DNA from 3 places in the Bacillus sp. H1a genome. Region 1 is predicted to be linked to each of the others. Evidence: riboswitches for the same ligand, from Rfam matches in the RefSeq annotation. Region 1 holds a riboswitch; each other region holds the start of a gene.
The links. Region 1 has a riboswitch for cyclic di-AMP ahead of U860_RS0122110 (SipW-dependent-type signal peptide-containing protein). Riboswitches for the same ligand answer to the same signal wherever they lie in the genome.
Positions count from the first base shown of each region.

Region 1 (3,281 bases):
CATTATTACAACAAGAAGCAGTACACGCATTAAAAGAATATTTATTGCCATTAGCTACTGTTGTAACACCGAATGTTCCTGAAGCAGAAGTGTTAACAGGACTAGAGATTCATAATATAGAAGATAGTAAAGAAGCTGCGAAAGTATTGCATGAATTAGGAGCTAAATATGTTCTTATGAAGGGCGGACATGCAGAGTATCAAGGTAATAAAGTAATCGATTTACTCTTTGATGGTGAGCAGTTTATCGAATTTAGAAGTGAAAGAATTCCTTCGAAGCAAACGCACGGGAGCGGGTGTACATTCGCGTCTGCAGTTACAGCAGGACTTGCTAAAGGATATTCAATTGAAGAGGCAGTTCAAGAGGCAAAACAATTTATTAGTATAGCGATTGAAGAGCCTTTGAATATTGGAATTGGTCATGGACCGACGAATCATTTTGCTTATAAAGTGAATAAGACACATGTATAAAGACATGAAAAGCTAGTTTTTTAACTGGCTTTTTTTCTGTTTACTTTTTCAAAATTTAAGAGTAATATATCAGCCAGAATCTGTTTTTTATTTCCGTATTATGTGGGGATAATGGATTATTTTGTAATACGCTGAGTCCAGATTTATGGAGCGGAGGAACCAATTTGTGCGTCGTCACTAGGGGTGAATCTTTCAATTTTGAAAGTAGGGCTACTCTCAAAGTCCGAATCCGACAGCTAACTTCGTAAGCGTCTTGAGAGAGGACGGTGCCATGATGGATACATCACTTCATCGGTCTGATTAGTATAGGAGAATATCAATCTATGTTTAGATTCTTTTATGCTAAGGAGGATGAGGTATATGGAATTAACACTTATTTGTGTTGGAGAAGAAAATAAAGTAAAGAGTTTAAGAGAGCTAGTAGCATTTCAGCATGAGTTAATTATTTTTACAGCAAATGAAGAGATAGCAGCTGAAGTTAGAAACTATGGATTTGATTCGACTTATAGCTGTAATAAGGAGCAGGATTTTACTAGTATTTGCGAGTGTATTAAGAAGGTGATTTTGCTCGGAGATGAGCTTTCAATAGTTAGTTTCTTCACAGAACGTATTCGTTTTTCTTTTCAAGCGCCTATTACTGTTGTCACAAGGAATAAACGATATCCGGCCAGGCTCTATGAAACAATTGGAGCTAAAATTGTCGTGTTTACAAACTGTGATAACATTTCGTTTTTATTTTTTGAATAGGGCGGGAGGAAGCGAAGATGAAAGTATTACTACTTGGAGATATAGCGAATCGTTGGGCGGTATCGGTAGAGCGAGTTCAAGAATTGGTAGTGCTCGATCCGATTTTTCCGAGGCCATATATAATATTGCCATCGAAAGATGCTTTATATTTAAAAACAGATATTATCGAATATGAGCAGCTACATGCAGAATTGTCACAAGTTTATATTCGCGGGAGAAATTTACGTGCATTTTTACGAGGAGATTAAGCATTGAATAAAAGAGCGAATGCTGAGTGCAACAAGCTATGCACTTTATGTAATTCGCTCTTTTTATTTCATATTTAAAAGATCATTTCTATGAAAAAGAAAGAAAAGACAAGAAAATAGATGAAAGAACATTAATAACGTGTAATGTAAGCGTTTAAATAATAAAATATTTTCTTATTTAAAGTAATTTGCCTCTTTACAAGTTAAATATAGAGGAGTATATTTACTCTCATAAATCATTCATAAAATTTCCAAAAAAACCTAAAATCGCTGAGTTCCAGAAATGGAGCGGGGGAACCAATTTTGTGCATCGTCACTTGGGGTGAATCTTTCAGTTTTGAAAGTAGGGCTACTCTTTAGGCCCGAATCCGACAGCTAACCTCGTAAGCGTTTAGAGAGGAGGTTTACTTTTTGTTGTTCATTTTTTGAACACTGAGTAGAGCTCAGTGTTCTTTTTTAATATTTTAATGGTAAATTTTTACAAGAAAAGAAGTGAGGGATAGCTATGTTAGATGTTGTAATGATCGGGATATTTGTTGTATTAGTTGCATCGATGGCAAGTCTTGCAAGTTGGTCAGATAAAGTTGTGAAAGAAGGGAAGCAATCATGATGATTGCCTTATCGGTTATTGTTGCAGCGATTACGGTGTACTTAGTGTACGCATTATTAAATCCAGAAAAGTTTTAATTAGGGGGAATCATTCATTATGATTTGGGTTGCAGTTGTTATTACAATGCTCTTGTTTATTTTAGTAGCAAAGCCAATGGGGATTTATTTAGAGAAAGCCTTTCAAGGTAGCAAGACGCTAGATAAAGTATTCGGGCCTTTTGAAAAACTTATATTTAAAATTACAGGGGTGAAACAATACAATCAAACGTGGAAGCAATACGCATTATCACTAGTATTGTTAAATGGATTTATGATTGTCGTTGTATATTTCATTTTCAGATTACAAGGTGTGCTGCCGCTAAATCCAGCGCATATTGCAGGGATGGAGCCTACGCTCGCTTTTAATACAGCAATTAGTTTTATGGCCGATACAAACTTACAGCATTATAGCGGTGAAAATGGTTTGTCTTATTTATCACAATTAATCGCCATTACGTTTTTAATGTTTGCAGCACCAGCAACGACTTTAGCGATTGTTATGGCATTTATAAGAGGGCTTGCTGGAAAAGAACTTGGGAACTTCTTCGTTGATTTTACGAGAGCTTTAACGAGAGTTTTTCTTCCAATTGCATTTATTGCGGCGTTAGCCTTTGTCGCACTCGGTGTACCACAAACGTTAGACGGGGCAGTTACAGCACATACGATTGAAGGTGCAAAGCAAAGTATATTACGTGGACCAGTTGCATCATTCGTTTCAATTAAGGAACTTGGGAATAACGGTGGTGGATTTTTCGGGGCAAACTCAGCGCATCCATTTGAAAATCCAGGACAAATCACTAATATTTTACAAATGATGCTTATGATGTTATTGCCAACAGCACTTCCATTTACGTACGGACGAATGGTAGGAAATAAAAAACAAGGACGTATCCTTTTCGTTTCACTATTTATGGTGTTTTTACTAGGGTTTATAACGATTACGACATCTGAATTAAACGGGAATCCAGCGTTAAATGGAATAGGTATTGAACATGTGCAAGGAAGTACAGAAGGAAAAGAAGTACGATTCGGAACAGTATTCTCTTCACTTTATGCGACAGTAACGACAGCTGCTGAAACAGGGGCAGTTGATACGATGCATGATACGTTAACACCAATTGGTGGTTTAGTTCCACTCGTAAATATGATGTTGAATACAGTATATGGC
Region 1 is NZ_AYMH01000047.1:12,759-16,039, forward strand. Features, by position in the region: gene thiD (bifunctional hydroxymethylpyrimidine kinase/phosphomethylpyrimidine kinase) at 1-470, shown strand, start outside; cyclic di-AMP (ydaO/yuaA leader) riboswitch at 590-737, shown strand; gene U860_RS0122100 (hypothetical protein) at 831-1,217, shown strand; gene U860_RS0122105 (hypothetical protein) at 1,235-1,465, shown strand; cyclic di-AMP (ydaO/yuaA leader) riboswitch at 1,724-1,869, shown strand; gene U860_RS0122110 (SipW-dependent-type signal peptide-containing protein) at 1,971-2,075, shown strand; gene kdpF (K(+)-transporting ATPase subunit F) at 2,072-2,152, shown strand; gene kdpA (potassium-transporting ATPase subunit KdpA) at 2,172-3,281, shown strand, end outside.

Region 2 (3,281 bases), on a different contig from region 1:
TTCATTCAAATTTTGTACTGTAAGGTCATTTAAACACAGCTATTTATCCACCGTAAAGAAGTATTTTTATTCCCTTTATTTTCAAGGTCTCATGTCCTTATTTCAAAATAAAATCCGAGAGACTAACTCAATTGAAATATCCATAACTCACACTAGAAAACGTGACTAACCCACAAACAATAAAATTATATTAGTATATCTTTTAGGCCGATATGCAATTATGCATAGAACATACAAAAAGATAGCTTCACAAAAGTGAAGCTATCTCTAACATTTATTTTTCTTATTTTTTCAAATGATATGGCACTGTCGTAATAACAACATTTCTTCGATACAGTAGAAACGCACGAATGAGTAAACTAGACTGATTATGAAGAATGTTATGCCAACCTTTTTTCGGAATAAACTGTGGTATAACGACCGTAACTCGGTAATTTGATTCACTCGCCTTATATTGCACCGTATCAATAAACTTTGTTAACGGTTGAATAATACTTCTATAATGAGAATGTAATGTAACAAGCCTTACTTCAGGTTGCCACTTCTTCCATTTCTCTTCAAATTTCTTTTCCTCTTCTCTGTCAAAAGCAACATATACAGCGATAACTTGATCTGCAGAAAGAGCCTTAGCATAATTCAATGAATTTTCTACTACATGAGTCATGCCAGCTACAGGAACGACAATTACATTCCCCTCAATCGGAACAATTCGCTCACAAGTTTTTAAACTTAATTGATCACCCACTGCATCATAATGCTTCTTAATTCGATGAAACAAGAAGATAATGAAAGGTAAGAAAATAAGTATTGACCAAACTTGCGCGAATTTAGTTAAAAAGAACATACTCATAACGATAAAACTAATAACTGCACCAGTTAAATTAATCGTTAATCGTAACATCCATCCCTCAGGTTTTTCACGAAGCCATTTTAGTACCATTCCAGTTTGAGAAAGTGTAAATGGAATAAATACCCCTACCGCATATAGCGGAATCAAGTGTTCTGTTTTCCCTTGGAAAGCTACAATTAAAATAATCGAAGCAATCCCAAGTATAATAATACCGTTTGAATACCCTAGACGGTCTCCTCTAATTGTAAACATTCTCGGGATGAACTTATCTTTCGCAAGATTAACCGCCAATAATGGAAAGGCAGAATATCCTGTATTAGCAGCAAGAATTAATATTAAAGCTGTTGTACCTTGTATGAAATAGTACATGAAATTACGTCCAAATGTTTGTTCAGCGATTTGTGAAACAACCGTTACTTGTTTACTTGGATTAATGCCATAATAGTAAGCTAAAAAGACAATTCCCGAAAATAAAACGGCAAGTAAAGCACCCATCGCAAGCAATGTTTTTGCCGCATTGTTAGGAGAAGGATCTTTAAAATTTGGGATTGCATTAGAGATTGCTTCAACACCTGTTAAAGCAGAACTTCCTGATGCAAACGCTCTTAACAGTAAAAACAAACTAATTCCTGCAACGGGTGTTCCAATTGGCGAATGTAAAGTCGGTGAAACTTGACCAGTTAAAATATTATATATTCCTACACCAATTAGTATAAATAATGCTAAAACAAATAAATAAACAGGATATGCTAAAATCGAAGCTGATTCAGTTACCCCTCTTAAATTTAAAATAGTAATCAATATGACAAATATAATCGCAATGATTACATTATGTGCATGTAAGCTAGGAAAAGCAGATGTGAGCGCATCTGTACCTGCAGACACACTTACTGCAACAGTTAAAATGTAATCAACTAATAAAGATCCTCCTGCTATTAAGCCTGGATTCATCCCTAAATTTTCTTTTGATACAACATATGCCCCCCCGCCATGAGGGTAAGAAAAAATAATTTGTCGATAAGATAAAATAAGAGCTGTCAATAATACTAATACCCCAACAGCTATTGGAATAGAATACCAATAAGCTACTGCTCCAAGACCTGCTAATGCAATTAAAATTTGCTCTGGACCATAAGCAACCGATGACAATGCGTCAGAAGATAAAATCGCTAACGCCTTCGTTTTATTAAGCTTTTGTTCTCCTAACTCGGTTGATTTTAACGGTCTTCCAATTAAAAATTTTTTGATAGCTGAAACCACTGCTGTCCACTCTCCAATAATTTTGTACGAACCATTCTGCTAGTCACAACCAATAAACTATCTCTTCAGAAAATAAAAATGTCTACAAGCCATAACGAATAGACTTGTAGACATTAATTTTTTTGTCGCACAAGCTCCACCTTCCTTCTCAATATAACGCTTACGAGGTTAGCTGTCGGATTCGGGCCTATGAGTAGCCCTACCTTTTTCAAGGATTCACCCCATTGAATTATGTACTAATCCATTTAAACGGGTCCCCCGCACCATGCAGTTTCAGCGATTTAGAAAATTGAAACTGTGGATTATAATACTCCTTTATTTTTAAAAAGTAAATAAAAATTTTCATAAAATAACTCAAATTTTAAAAAGCTAAAAAAATTATGATGATTATGTATGATTCCAGAATAAATAATCATAATTAATAATATTACAACCATTTAGGAGGCTCATATGTCAAAGAAAAAGAAACCAATCTTATCAGATTATTTTTTAGATGAAGTTAGAAAAGAAATCAACCATCTATACGGTAATATGGAAAAAGAACGGGATATTACACAAGAAAATAAAAGGAATCGATAATTGATTTGAACTAAGTTACAACATTAAAAAAGTCTGTTTTTACATAATGTAACTTAAAACAGACTTTTTTATTCTTAAACACCGATAAATTTATTGCGTATAAATTACAACAAGCATCCAAATAGCTAAAGCAGAAATAACTGCAAGTACTATACGAGTAGATAGTACACGCACTTCAAAATTTGTCTTTTTTGATGGTTCAGGATATGAAATAATGTAAATCCCTTTTAAGAGTGATAGCCACCCTATAAGTGTTACAAAGCCTTGCCAATTGAACTCCCATACATTATGCAAAATAACTGTGCTTACGCCTAAGAAAATTGATAAAAATCCATACATAATTCCAGAACCTCTATCTTCCACAACTAGCCTTTTCAATTCGCGTAACACGGATGGCCGTATAAAAAGAATTCCGGATACAATTAATATAATCCAGCCCCAAAACAAACCTAAAAAAGTAATTATAGTCATGCTCCCCTCTCCTTTCCATCACATTTATATTTCAATACTCACCATTTTTAGAACTCACTTATTTATCTATGTATTAAAAGCAAACATCCAATTTCATCAAATGCTGTTTTTATACGTGCAC
Region 2 is NZ_AYMH01000132.1:2,895-6,175, reverse strand. Features, by position in the region: gene U860_RS0130520 (APC family permease) at 284-2,110, opposite strand; cyclic di-AMP (ydaO/yuaA leader) riboswitch at 2,253-2,399, opposite strand; gene U860_RS36935 (hypothetical protein) at 2,561-2,689, shown strand; gene U860_RS0130505 (hypothetical protein) at 2,780-3,160, opposite strand.
Region 2: linked by a shared signal. The riboswitch ahead of U860_RS0130520 (APC family permease) and the one ahead of U860_RS0122110 (SipW-dependent-type signal peptide-containing protein) in region 1 are both predicted to bind cyclic di-AMP.

Region 3 (3,281 bases), on a different contig from region 1:
ACAAATTCAGTATATGTTACGTTAGGGCTATTTTGTATGTCGATTGTACTTATTGTCGGAGAGTGCATATAGCCTCTTTTTTTACTTATTAGCACTACAATTTGTAGTGTAATATGGAGGAATAAAATGAATGCAGCGGATCTAACAATTTGGCTAGTAGTAGGGACAGGGGTACTTTCATTTATATCACCATGTTCTTTACCGCTATATCCATCTTATTTATCATATATTACAGGATTTTAGAAATGAGGAGGAAGAAAAGTGAAGAAACTAATTGCTATTATACTAGCTGGGGCACTAATTTGGGCAGGAGTTAACTTTTATAATACTAAGAAAGAAGAAAAAGAAAGAAAAGCGAAACAAGCGGAGTTACAAGAGAAAGAAGTATTACCACAAGTGGGATTTAAAGCGCCGAACATAACATTAAAAGGATTAGATGGAAAGCTTTATTCGTTAAATGATGCAAAGGGAAAACCATATATTATTAATTTTTGGGCATCATGGTGTGGCCCATGTGAAATGGAGGCTCCTGACTTAGTTCGTTTGTATGATAAATATAAGAAGGATGTTGAAATCTTTGCGGTAAATGCAACTATCGGGGATCCAGTACAAGAAGCGAGCGCATTTGCAGATCGTCACGGATTTAAATTTCCTGTTCTATTAGATATGGATGGAGTAGCTGGAATTGATTATAAAGTATTCTCGTTACCAACGACATTTTTTGTTAATAAAGATGGAATTATAGCAGATCAAGCACGAGGGGTATTACCTCCAGATCAATTAGAAGAGAAGTTTAAGAAATTAATTGAGAATTAAGAGGGGATTTTATAGTGATGGAGTGGATAGTGAGGTTACAACCAGTATCGCTTATAATAGGAAGTCTATTTGGATTTATACTGATGAAACGAAAGATGAGGCACCAAAATGTATCATATGAAAAAATGATGGATGTTGTAACAAATGCTTTTCTTATCATCGTATTTGTATGGAAATTTGCACCGGCAATTTTAAATCCAGTATGGGCAATAGGATCGCCATTGCAAGCGTTATTAGCTGTAGGAAGTATTCAGCACATTATAGTGGGGTGCATAATTGCAAGTATATACATTGTTTGGAAAAGTAAAAAGAAGCAATTTTCGCTTCGTATTTTACTTGATGCATTGCCTTTTGGACTATGCATGAGTATTATTTTTTATTTTCTATTTCATCAAAAATTAGGTGTACAAACTACAGTGCCTTGGGGTGTGAAAATATATGAATCTAAATTTTTATATCATCCTATTTTCGTGTATGAAATTGTACTCGCACTTTGTATAATAGGCTCGTTATGGTTAAAGAATGAAAGATTAGGAAATAGAAAGAATATAAGCTTCTTTCTAATCTGTGAAGGAATAGCTCATATACTCCTTTCGCTAATTAGTGAACAAAACTCGATTCTATTGGGTCTGTCTATACAGCAAATAATGAGTTTTTGTGTTATTAGTTTAGGTATTTTGTTAGTGCCAAAAAAATAAAAATAGCCATGTACGGAGAGCATCCGTGCATGGCTATTTTTAATAGTTATTTTGTAATAGTTTGTTGTAAAAAGAGAATTATATTTCTCTCTTTACAAGTACAATTCAGAGGAGTATATTTACAGACAGAATAGCTCAATTTGTATTTGGCAGCCGAATATGTATCGCTTAATCCATTATGGAGCGGGGGAACCAAATTTGTGCATATGGCATTAGGGGTGAATCCTTTTTATAGGTAGGGCTAATCTCAAGGTCCGAATCCGACAGCTAACCTCGTCAGCGTTTTGAGAGGGGGGACTTGTGTATATAAAACACTAGGTGCAACCTAGTGTTTTCTTTTTTTATTCTCTTAGTAGCAAAAAATGAAAATATGTATTCTTAAAGAGAGGGAGAAAAGAATGAGCTGGTTTACAAGTCTAATTACAATTGTTCTATTCGTGTTAATCGCAAAACCTATGGGAGATTATTTATATAACGCTTTTCAAAAGCATCATTCATTTCAAAAAGTATTTGGACCGATAGAAACAGTATTATTTAAAGTGACTGGAGTTAAAGGTCATAGTCAAAGTGGTAAAAGATATATTTTTTGCTTATTAATGACGAATTTTTCTTTTATTGTAGTCGTATATGCTATTTTTAGGTTACAAGGAATATTGCCGTTAAACCCTAATCATTTTGAAGGATTAGAACCTACTTTAGCTTTTCATACAGCGATTACGTTTATGACGAATGCAAATTTACAACATTATGGTGGTGAAAGTAGTTTATCGCATTTTTCTCAAATGATAGGCGTAACGTTTATGATGTTCGCGGCTCCAGCAACTTCAATGGCGGTAGGTATTACATTTATTCGTCTATTGGCTGGGAAAAGAATTGGGAACTTTTTTGTTGATTTTGTTCAATCTATTATACGTGTACTTCTGCCGATTGCGTTTATAACATCATTGTTATTTGTATTATTAGGAGTACCGCAAACCCTTGATCCAACAGTAACTGTGAAAACGGTAGCAGGAACAATACAAGAGCTTCCACGCGGGCCGGTAGCTTCTTTATTATCTATTAAAGAACTAGGTGACAACGGTGGCGGATTTTTTGGAACGGTTTCTGCACACCCTTTCGAAAATCCTAATATGGTCAGTAATGTGTTGCAGATGGTATTACAAATGCTAATGCCAATGGCGTTTCCATTTGTATATGGGAGAATGGTCGGTAATCGAAAGCAAGGACGAATGCTTTTTATATCAATGCTTATTCTTTTTATAATTGGTTTCTCGGTTCTTGCTACGACTGAATTAAAGGGGAATCCGCTGTTAAATCAATTAGGATTAGAAAGCTCACAAGGAAATATGGAAGGGAAAGAAACGCGTCTCGGTGTTATTTCTTCAGCTCTTTACGCGAATGTTACAAGTGCCTCTGGTACTGGTGGGGTCAATACGACTCATGACACGTTAACGCCAATTGGAGGGATGGTCCCGCTTGTAAATATGCTTTTAGGAGCAGTGTTTGGTGGTATTGGAGTTGGGTTTATGAATATAATCATGTATGCGATGATTGCTGTGTTTTTAGCAGGATTGATGATCGGCCGTACACCGGAATTTTTGAATAAGAAATTGGAAGGAAAAGAAATGAAGTTAATCGCGATTACGATTGTATCTCAGCCATTACTTATTCTTGGAGCGGCGGCAATTGCTTTTTCGACTTATCATGGAACGGATGCCATTTCCAATCCTGGTTTTCACGGTTTAACTCAAGTAATATATGAATATA
Region 3 is NZ_AYMH01000028.1:63,438-66,718, reverse strand. Features, by position in the region: gene U860_RS0113745 (M56 family metallopeptidase) at 1-72, shown strand, start outside; partial or broken gene U860_RS33320 (cytochrome c biogenesis protein CcdA) at 127-237, shown strand; gene U860_RS0113735 (TlpA disulfide reductase family protein) at 262-816, shown strand; gene U860_RS0113730 (prolipoprotein diacylglyceryl transferase family protein) at 831-1,514, shown strand; cyclic di-AMP (ydaO/yuaA leader) riboswitch at 1,670-1,812, shown strand; gene kdpA (potassium-transporting ATPase subunit KdpA) at 1,913-3,281, shown strand, end outside.
Region 3: linked by a shared signal. The riboswitch ahead of kdpA (potassium-transporting ATPase subunit KdpA) and the one ahead of U860_RS0122110 (SipW-dependent-type signal peptide-containing protein) in region 1 are both predicted to bind cyclic di-AMP.